Regions from separate parts of the Streptomyces cyaneofuscatus genome, predicted to be linked through region 2. Evidence: riboswitches for the same ligand, from Rfam matches in the RefSeq annotation. Region 2 holds a riboswitch; the other holds the start of a gene.

Region 1 (5,068 bases), 5.0 Mb from region 2:
GCGCAGCCACATCGCGACCGGGTCGTACTCGTCGGACATGGCGACGGTGGAGACGGGCAGCCCGTCGGGGACCGCGCCGATCGACTGCCGCATCATCGTGCGCACCGCGTCGACGGAGGCCCGCCCGGTGTCGTACAGGTCGAGCCCGATCGCAAGGTACGGGACGCCGACCGCGGGGTGCACCCAGGCGCGGCGCAACGAGCGGACGGCCGGCGTGCGGTGGGCGTTCTGGGTGAGCTGGGCGTAGAACTGCGGGAGCTCCACGGCGGGTTCGGTCAGCCGGAGCGGGCCAGCGGGCAGCCGGTCCAGGCCGGTGGAGATCCGGCGCAGGTCAAGCCAGGGGATGCCGACGCCGCCGCCGGGGGCGTGCGGGTTGAGCCAGATGCCCCAGCGGTCGGGGAAGAGGGTGCGGGCGATGTCCCGGCCGGAGACCAGCTCGTGGGCCCGGCTCCAGCCGCTGGCGGAGAGCTCCTGGGCGGAGGTGACGCACGGGGCGTACCCGAGGCCTTCGACCTCCATGGAGCCGTACTGCGCGTCCGGTGAGCCGGCCGTGCCGTGCCAGAGCAGCATCCAGACCTGGCCGTCGGCGAGGGCCGCGAGCAGCGCCTCGTAGGCGTCGTAACGCCCGGGGCTGACCTGGCGCAGCATGTGCTCGACCTGACCGGCCGCCGCAGTGCCTGACGCACTCACCCTGGGTCCCGCCCCTCATCGTTCCGTCGACGCTCCCGGGCACACGGGAGCGGCCTCGCCATCAAACCAGCTTATGCGCCACTTCTGACACCGACTTGACGCCACGGTCGGGCGGCGCCCCGGCAGCCGTGCGGTCAGCCGTACGTTCCGTGGCTTTCGCGCCGTACGTTCAGTGGCCCTCGCGCCGTACGTTCCGTGGCTTTCGCGCCGTACGTTCAGTGGCCCTCGCGCCGGTAGAACGGGCGCACTTTCTCCCGCATCCAGTCGCCCACCAGGTCCTGGGCCACGTCCAGCAGGACCAGGTTCACCGGCCAGGGCACCTCGATCCGGCCGAGCGCCCGTCCCAGGGCGTCCATGGGGGCGCTCTGGCCCGCGCCGTCCCAGGTGGCGAACTCGACGCCGACGAAGAGGACGGGGTCGCCGCCCTCGATGCTGGCGAGCGCCCGGCGGGCGGTGGAGACCACGCCGGTGGCCTCGAACTCGGCGGAGACGGCGGCGAGGAAGTCGACCGGGTCGTGCTGCCAGTCCGGTTCGTACAGCTTCACCCGGCCGCCGCTGGCGGGCCCGTCCAGGGCGGTGCGGCCGGCCCGGCAGAGCTCGGCGACGGCCGGCGGCGGCAGCGGGATGCCGACCGCGCCGCCCGGGTTCACCGCGATGCCGACCTGCGGGGGCAGGCCCCGGGCGAAGTCGCGGGCGGGGGCCACGGCGAAGGACATGTGGCTGCCGACGCAACTGAGGAACTGGCCCTCGGAGCTGAAGACGGGGACGTACGCGGCGCCGTCGATGTCCATCATCGGCAGGTCGAGGTCGGCGCTGGCGGGCGAGCCGCCGGCCGGCAGCGGGACCCAGACCGAGCTGCGGCCGAGCACCTCGACCAGGCGGCCGCCCGCGTCGGCGACGCCGAGGGAGGCGGTCAGCACCTCTTCGAGCTCGTTGGCGGGCCACGCGTGCTGGGGGTGCGCCTGGACCGGTGCCGGAATGTCCACTGCCTCTGTGCCTCTCTCAGCTGTCGTCGCCGGGCTGTCGCCGCTGGGCTGTCGCCGCTCGGCCAGAACCCTAACCGGCGCGGGCGGCCGGGGGCTCCCCGTCGCCGAACGAGATCCGGCTGAGCGCGCTCGCGGCCTCCCGGTCCAGCAGCACCGCCGAGGCGCAGCCGGGGGGCAGCGTGCCCTGCTCGGTGTCGCGGATCAGCCGGGCCACCGCGTGCCGGTGGCGGGCGAAGGCGTACCCGGAGACGCCCCGGCCGCGTTCCCGCTGCCCCTGGCGGGCCGTCGCGGGGTCCACGTCGAGCAGGAGCAGGTGCAGGGTGCGGCCCCGGCGCACGGCGTGCAGGGCGAGCCAGCGGCGTACCCAGGTCTGCGTACCGCAGTCGTGGACGACCACGGACGCGCCGGAGCGCAGGACGGCCCAGAGCCCGAGGTAATGAGCGGCGCGGACCAGGGGGCGGTAGAGGGCGTACGGCAGTAACGGGGGCAGGGCGGCGGCCCAGCGGTCGCGGGTGTCCTGGGAGTCGATGGCGGGGCCACTCACGGCCTGCCGGATCAGGGTGGACTTGCCCCCGCCGGGCAGCCCGGAGACGACCACGATGTCACCGGGGGTGAAGTCGAGGCTGTACGGGCCGTGGCCGGTGCGCCCGCGCAGATCGCGTACCACCGGCGCACGGGGTTCCAGCAGCTCGCGGCCGGGTGCGCCGGGCTGTGCGGGCATCGCGCCGTGCGCGGTCCCCGCGGTCGGTACCGACCGCTGCAACGCCATCGCCCATCCCCCTGCTGTCGGGCCACCCGAGCCTGCCCCTGAAGTGTAAAGAAATGGCAAGGCTCCACAACCGTCCTCGCTGTTCGCGCAAGCGTTGCCGACCGGCCTCCCCACTCTGCCGCAAGGCGTGCGATGATGACCCCGCCAACTGCATACCGGCCGTTCGAATCCGCGCGGGAGAGTTCCGGCCACAGTGTGAGCCGGGCGCCGAAGGAGCAAGATCCTCCCTTGAATCTCTCAGGCCCCGTACCGCGTGGATGAGGCAGATCTGAAAAGCGAGCCGCCCTGCGGCTCCACCCAAGGTGCAAGCCGAGCCCTGTGACCAGGGGCGCCCCTCTCCAGGGGCATACCCCGTCAGGGGCTATCGGCGAACCTCTCAGGTTCCGATGACAGATGGGGAGGATTTTCCGTCCTGACGTCGTCATGCCCTGGAGCCGTATCCATGAGCACTGCCCCCCGTCTCACCGCCCTCGACGCGCTGCACCGCTCGCTCGGCGCCACCATGACCGACTTCGCGGGCTGGGACATGCCCCTGCGGTACGCCAGTGAGCGCGACGAGCACAACGCCGTACGGACCAGGGCCGGGCTCTTCGACCTGTCGCACATGGGCGAGATCACCGTCACCGGACCCGAGGCCGCGGCCTTCCTGAGCTACGCGCTGGTGGGCAACATCGCCACCGTCGGCAACGGCCGGGCCCGCTACACGATGATCGTCCAGGAGGACGGCGGGATCGTGGACGACCTGATCGTCTACCGCCTGGCCGAGACGGAGTACATGGTCGTCGCCAACGCGGGCAACGCCCAGATCGTGCTGGACGCGCTGACCGAGCGGGTCGGCGGCTTCGACGCCGAGGTGCGTGACGACCGGGACGCGTACGCGCTGCTCGCGGTCCAGGGCCCCGAGTCCCCCGCCATCATGAAGGCCGTCACCGACGCCGACCTGGACGGGCTGAAGTACTACGCGGGCCTGCCGGGCACGGTCGCCGGGGTCCCGGCGCTCATCGCCCGTACCGGCTACACCGGCGAGGACGGCTTTGAACTCTTCGTCGCGCCCGAGCACGCGGAGGCCCTGTGGCGGGCCCTGACGGAGGCCGGTCAGGCGCACGGGCTGATCCCCTGCGGCCTCTCCTGCCGGGACACGCTGCGCCTGGAGGCGGGCATGCCGCTGTACGGGCACGAGCTGACGACGGCCCTGACCCCGTTCGACGCGGGCCTGGGCCGGGTCGTGAAGTTCGAGAAGGAGGGCGACTTCGTGGGCCGCGAGGCGCTCCAGGCCGCCGCCGAGCGCGCCGAGACCGCCCCGCCGCGCAAGCTGGTCGGCTTGATCGCCGAGGGCCGCCGGGTCCCCCGCGCGGGCTTCCCGGTCGTCGCGGACGGCAAGGTGATCGGCGAGGTCACCTCCGGCGCCCCCTCCCCCACCCTGGGCAAGCCGATCGCCATGGCGTACGTGGACGCGGCCTTCGCCGCGCCGGGCACCGAGGGCGTGGGCGTGGACATCCGGGGCACGCACGAGCCGTACGAGGTCGTCGCGCTGCCGTTCTACAAGCGCCAGAAGTGATATCCCGGAAGAACCCGGGCCTCTCGCTCCACTCGGGCGTCACGGAAGTGACGTACCTCCGTCTCACACCGTAAGACCACCGTTCATCAGCACTCCCCCGCGTACAGGAGAATTCAGGTCATGAGCAACCCCCAGCAGCTGCGGTACAGCAAGGAGCACGAGTGGCTGTCGGCCATCGAGGACGGCGTGGCCACGATCGGCATCACGGAGTACGCGGCCAACGCGCTCGGTGACGTCGTCTACGCCCAGCTTCCGGAGGTCGGTGACACGGTGACCGCGGGCGAGACCTGCGGTGAGCTGGAGTCGACCAAGTCCGTCAGCGATCTGTACTCGCCGGTGACCGGTGAGGTGACGGCGGCCAACCAGGACGTCGTGGACGACCCCTCGCTGGTGAACTCCGCTCCCTTCGAGGGCGGCTGGCTGTTCAAGGTGCGCGTCACGGAGGAGCCGGCCGACCTGCTCTCCGCCGACGAGTACACCGCGTTCTCCGGCAACTGAGACCTGAGACCTTAAGGGACCCCCTGATGTCGCTTCTGAACTCCTCCCTCCACGACCTGGACCCGGACGTCGCCGCCGCCGTCGACGCCGAGCTCCACCGTCAGCAGTCCACCCTCGAAATGATCGCCTCGGAGAACTTCGCTCCGGTCGCGGTCATGGAGGCCCAGGGCTCCGTCCTCACCAACAAGTACGCCGAGGGCTACCCCGGCCGCCGCTACTACGGCGGCTGTGAGCACGTCGACGTGGTCGAGCAGATCGCGATCGACCGGATCAAGGCCCTGTTCGGCGCCGAGGCCGCGAACGTCCAGCCGCACTCCGGTGCGCAGGCGAACGCCGCCGCGATGTTCGCGCTGCTGAAGCCGGGCGACACGATCATGGGCCTGAACCTGGCCCACGGCGGTCACCTGACCCACGGCATGAAGATCAACTTCTCCGGCAAGCTCTACAACGTGGTCCCGTACCACGTCGACGAGACCGGTGTCGTGGACATGGAGGAGGTCGAGCGCCTCGCCAAGGAGTCCCAGCCGAAGCTGATCGTGGCCGGCTGGTCCGCCTACCCGCGCCAGC
Region 2 (5,068 bases):
TCCGAGCAGGCCAAGCCGGACGGGCTTGTGCTCATCGAGCCGGGCACCGAGCGCGAGCTGCTCGCCCCCATGTCGGTGCGGACGCTGCCGGGCGTCGGGCCCGCCACCGGGGACCACCTCCGGCGCGCCGGGATGACCACCGTCCACGACCTCGCGGAGGCGGGGGAGGCGGAGCTCGTACGGCTGGTGGGCAAGGCCCACGGTCATGGGCTGTACCGGATGGCGCTGGGGCTCGACGACCGGCCGGTGGTCGCCGAGCGGGACGCCAAGTCCGTATCGGTCGAGGACACCTTCGATGTGGACCTGCACGACCGCGTGCGGGTGCGCGCCGAGGTGGAGCGGCTGGCCGTGCGGTGCGTGGAGCGGCTGCGGTCCGCCGACCGGTCGGGGCGCACGGTGGTGCTGAAGGTGCGCCGCTACGACTTCTCCACCCTGACCCGCTCCGAGACCCTCAGGGGCCCCACGGACGACCCCACGGTGGTCCGGGAGGCGGCCGCGCGGCTGCTGGAGGCGGTGGACACCACCGGGGGCGTACGGCTGCTGGGCGTGGGCGTCACGGGGCTCGCGGACTTCACGCAGGAGGATCTGTTCGCACAGGCCGCGGACGCCCGGGAGCTGGCGGCCCGGGCGGAGGTGTCCGAGAAGCCGGTCACGGAGGACGACAAGCCGGTCGAGGAGGAGCCCGAGAGCGCCGAGCAGCTCGCCGCCCGGCGCTGGCCCGCCGGACACGACGTACGCCACACGGCGCACGGACACGGATGGGTGCAGGGGAGCGGGGTGGGCCGGGTGACGGTCCGGTTCGAGGAGCCCGGCGGGCCGGTCGGCCGGGTCGTCACGTTCCGCGTCGACGACCCGGAGCTGAGCCCCGCCGATCCGCTGCCGCTGGTCCGCGACCCGGTCGACTACTCCTCCTGGCCGGCCAGCCTGCCGAAGTCACGGTCGGGGCCGGCCTCCGCCGCCGGCGGGGAGTCCAGACCGTAATGGCGGTAGAGCTGCAGCTCCTGCTCCGGGGAGAGGTGCCGCCCGACGCCGAAGTCCGGGGCGCCCTTGATCAGCGTGCGGTCGAACGGGACCCGCAGCTCGTCCTCGACGAACTCGCTCGGCTCCAGCGGGACGAAGGCGTCCCTGCTGAACAGGCCGGTGCGGACGGCCGCCCACTCGGGCACGCCCGTCGCGTCGTCGAGATAGACCTCATCCACCGTTCCGATCTTGGCGCCCTTGCGATCGAAGGCCTTGCGGCCGATCAGGCGGCGCGGATCGATGTCGGTCTGCACGGTGCCTCCTACTGGTCCCACTGCCTGAAAGGTGGTCCTCTGTCACTTCAGGGGTGATCCCCTGTCGCTATACCAGCACCAGACAAGTGCAGATCCGTGGCGTCGGCCACTCGAGGACTCCACGGGGATGGCCGCTGGTAGGCTGGCAGGCGGCTGCTGACCCCGTGCGGGAGAGTCCTCCGGTGCAGAATCCGGAGGCGCCGAAGGAGCAAATCCTCCCCGGAATCTCTCAGGCCCCCGTACCGCACGGACGAGGTCACTCTGGAAAGCAGGGCGGGTTCGTGCGGGCAGATGCCGGGACGGATTCGACCCTCACCGACGGTGAAAGTCGGCACGCCCCCGGGCGGGCCGGTGAAGCTCTCAGGTTGAGATGACAGAGGGGGAGGCCGTTCGGGCACCCGCGCCGTGGTGCCCCTCGCAGGTCGTGACAGACCAGGAGGCCTCCACCATGACCCCCCGTCGCACTCCGCTCTCCCAGCTGGAGCAGGGCATTCCGTTCGAGCAGCGCCACATAGGGCCCGACGCCGAGGCCCAGGCGAAGATGCTCGCCCAGGTCGGCTACGGCTCCCTCGACGAGCTGACCGCCGCCGCGGTGCCCGACGTGATCAAGAGTGCGGAGGCCCTGAACCTTCCCTCGGCGCGCACCGAGGCCGAGGTGCTCGCCGAGCTGCGGTCGCTGGCCGACCGCAACAAGGTGCTCGCCCCGATGATCGGCCTCGGTTACTACGGCACCTTCACGCCCCCCGTCATCCTGCGCAACGTCATGGAGAACCCCGCGTGGTACACGGCCTACACGCCGTACCAGCCGGAGATCTCCCAGGGCCGCCTGGAGGCCCTGCTCAACTTCCAGACGATGGTCGCCGAGCTGACCGGCCTGCCCACCTCCGGCGCCTCCCTCCTCGACGAGGGCACCGCGGCCGCCGAGGCCATGGCGCTCGCCCGGCGGGTCGGCAAGGTGAAGAACGGCGTCTTCCTGATCGACGCCGACACCCTGCCCCAGACCATCGCGGTCATCGAGACCCGCGCCGAGCCGACCGGTGTGGAGGTCGTCGTCGCCGACCTCAGCGACGGCATCCCGGCCGAGATCGCCGAGCGCGGCGTCTTCGGCGTCCTGCTCCAGTACCCGGGCGCCTCCGGTGCCGTCCGCGCCATCGAGCCCGTCATCGAGCAGGCCCACGAGCTCGGCGCGATCGTCACCGTCGCCGCCGACCTGCTGGCCCTCACGCTGCTCACCTCGCCCGGCGCCCTCGGCGCCGACATCGCGGTGGGCACCACCCAGCGCTTCGGCGTGCCCATGGGCTTCGGCGGCCCGCACGCCGGCTTCATGGCGGTCCGCGAGAAGTTCGCCCGCTCCCTGCCCGGCCGCCTCGTCGGCGTCTCCGTCGACGCCGACGGCAACAAGGCCTACCGCCTGGCCCTGCAGACCCGCGAGCAGCACATCCGCCGCGAGAAGGCCACCAGCAACATCTGTACGGCGCAGGTGCTGCTCGCCGTCATGGCCGGGATGTACGCCGTCTACCACGGCCCCGACGGACTGCGCACGATCGCCCGCCGCACCCACCGCTACGCCACGATCCTCGCCGAGGGCCTGCGCGCCGCCGGCGTGGACGTCGTGCACGGCGACTTCTTCGACACCCTGACCGTCAAGGCGCCCGGCAAGGCCGCGGAGATCGTCGCGGAGGCCCGCGAGCGCGGGGTCAACCTCCGCCGTGTCGACGCCGACCATGTCTCCATCGCCTGCGACGAGACCACCACCCGGTCCCAGCTCTCCGCCGTCTGGGCCGCCTTCGGCGCCGACGCCGACATCGAGGCGCTGGACGGCTCGGCCGCCGACGCGCTGCCCGAGGGGCTGCTGCGCTCCGACGACATCCTGACCCACCCGGTCTTCCACCAGCACCGCTCCGAGACCGCGATGCTGCGCTACCTGCGCAAGCTCGCCGACCGTGACTACGCGCTGGACCGCGGCATGATCCCGCTCGGCTCCTGCACCATGAAGCTGAACGCGACCGCCGAGATGGAGTCCATCACCTGGCCCGAGTTCGGCGCGCTGCACCCCTTCGCCCCGGCCGAGCAGGCGCAGGGCTTCCTCACGCTCATCCGCGAGCTGGAGGAGCGCCTCGCCGAGGTCACGGGTTACGACGCCGTCTCCATCCAGCCGAACGCCGGCTCCCAGGGCGAGTTCGCGGGGCTGCTGGCCGTGCGCGCGTACCACCGGGCCAACGGCGACGACCAGCGCACCGTCTGCCTGATCCCCTCGTCCGCGCACGGCACCAACGCCGCGAGCGCGGTCATGGCGGGCATGAAGGTCGTCGTGGTGAAGACCGCCGACGACGGTGAGGTCGACATCGCGGACCTGCGGGCCAAGATCGAACAGCACCGCGACGAACTGGCCGTCCTCATGATCACCTATCCGTCCACGCACGGGGTGTTCGAGGAGCACGTCGCCGACATCTGCGGCGAGGTGCACGACGCGGGCGGCCAGGTCTACGTCGACGGCGCCAACCTCAACGCGCTGGTCGGGCTCGCCAAGCCCGGCAAGTTCGGCGGCGACGTCTCGCACCTGAACCTGCACAAGACCTTCTGCATCCCGCACGGCGGCGGCGGCCCCGGCGTCGGCCCGGTCGGCGTCCGCGCCCACCTCGCCCCGTACCTCCCCAACCACCCGCTCCAGCCCGCCGCGGGCCCGGAGACCGGAGTGGGCCCGATCTCGGCCGCCCCGTGGGGCTCGGCGGGCATCCTGCCGATCTCGTGGGCCTACGTGCGCCTGATGGGCGGCGAGGGGCTCAAGCGGGCCACGCAGGTCGCGGTGCTGGCCGCCAACTACATCGCCAAGCGGCTGGAGCCGCACTTCCCGATCCTGTACAACGGCCCGGCCGGACTGGTCGCGCACGAGTGCATCGTGGACCTGCGGCCGATCTCCAAGGCGACCGGCGTCTCCATCGACGACGTCGCCAAGCGCCTGATCGACTACGGCTTCCACTCGCCGACCATGTCGTTCCCGGTGGCCGGCACGCTGATGATCGAGCCGACCGAGAGCGAGGACCTCGCCGAGCTCGACCGGTTCTGCGACACCATGATCGCGATCCGGGCCGAGATCGAGAAGGTCGCGTCGGGGGAGTGGAGCGCGGACGACAACCCGCTCGCCAACGCCCCGCACACCGCGGCCGCGCTCGGCGGCGAGTGGGACCACGGCTACAGCCGTGAGGAGGCCGTCTTCCCGGCCGGTGTCTCCGCCGCGGACAAGTACTGGCCGCCGGTCCGCCGTATCGACGGTGCCTTCGGCGACCGCAACCTGGTCTGCTCCTGCCCGCCGCTGGAGGAGTACGACAACTGACGCTCGAAGGCTCACGCCTGACATGCGTCGGGGCCGGTGCGGGGATCTCCCCGGGCCGGCCCCTTTTCCGTACAGCTGGCTCCTTGACTCCGCCCTCAGGCGGCTTTCACCACGCGACCCGCCGCCGACGGCCGGTGCGGGGCGATGATCTGCCCGTCCGGCAGCAGCTCGCCGGTGTCCTCGAAGAGCAGGACACCGTTGCACAGGAGGCTCCAGCCCTGTTCCGGGTGGTGGGCCGTCAGGCGGGCCGCCTCCCTGTCGGGGGAGTCGGCGGTGGGGCAGGGTGGCTGGTGTTGGCACATGGATGGGTTCTTTCGCTGCGTCGAGTCGAGTGTCCTGCGGCTGGATGAGATGTTCATGGCCGCCCCCGTATCAGTCGGTCCGGTCCCAGTGTTGCCCTACGGGGGTGATTCCGCAGGGATTTCGCTGCAGCTCCCGTACTCCTCTCATGACGCATCAC

The links. A riboswitch is a leader RNA that binds a small molecule or an ion and turns the genes downstream of it on or off. The one in region 2 is predicted to bind glycine.
Region 1: linked by a shared signal. The riboswitch ahead of gcvT (glycine cleavage system aminomethyltransferase GcvT) and the one ahead of gcvP (aminomethyl-transferring glycine dehydrogenase) in region 2 are both predicted to bind glycine.

Annotation. Positions count from the first base shown of each region.
Region 1 covers NZ_CP137002.1:2,175,919-2,180,986, forward strand. The annotation lists gene R2B67_RS09030 (enhanced serine sensitivity protein SseB C-terminal domain-containing protein) at 1-648, opposite strand, end outside; gene R2B67_RS09035 (enhanced serine sensitivity protein SseB) at 906-1,676, opposite strand; gene R2B67_RS09040 (AAA family ATPase) at 1,747-2,445, opposite strand; glycine riboswitch at 2,610-2,707, shown strand; gene gcvT (glycine cleavage system aminomethyltransferase GcvT) at 2,888-4,003, shown strand; gene gcvH (glycine cleavage system protein GcvH) at 4,124-4,501, shown strand; gene glyA (serine hydroxymethyltransferase) at 4,528-5,068, shown strand, end outside.
Region 2 covers NZ_CP137002.1:7,203,932-7,208,999, forward strand. The annotation lists gene R2B67_RS31800 (DNA polymerase IV) at 1-981, shown strand, start outside; gene R2B67_RS31805 (PRC-barrel domain-containing protein) at 903-1,274, opposite strand; glycine riboswitch at 1,432-1,529, shown strand; glycine riboswitch at 1,530-1,661, shown strand; gene gcvP (aminomethyl-transferring glycine dehydrogenase) at 1,723-4,608, shown strand; gene R2B67_RS31815 (DUF5999 family protein) at 4,704-4,910, opposite strand.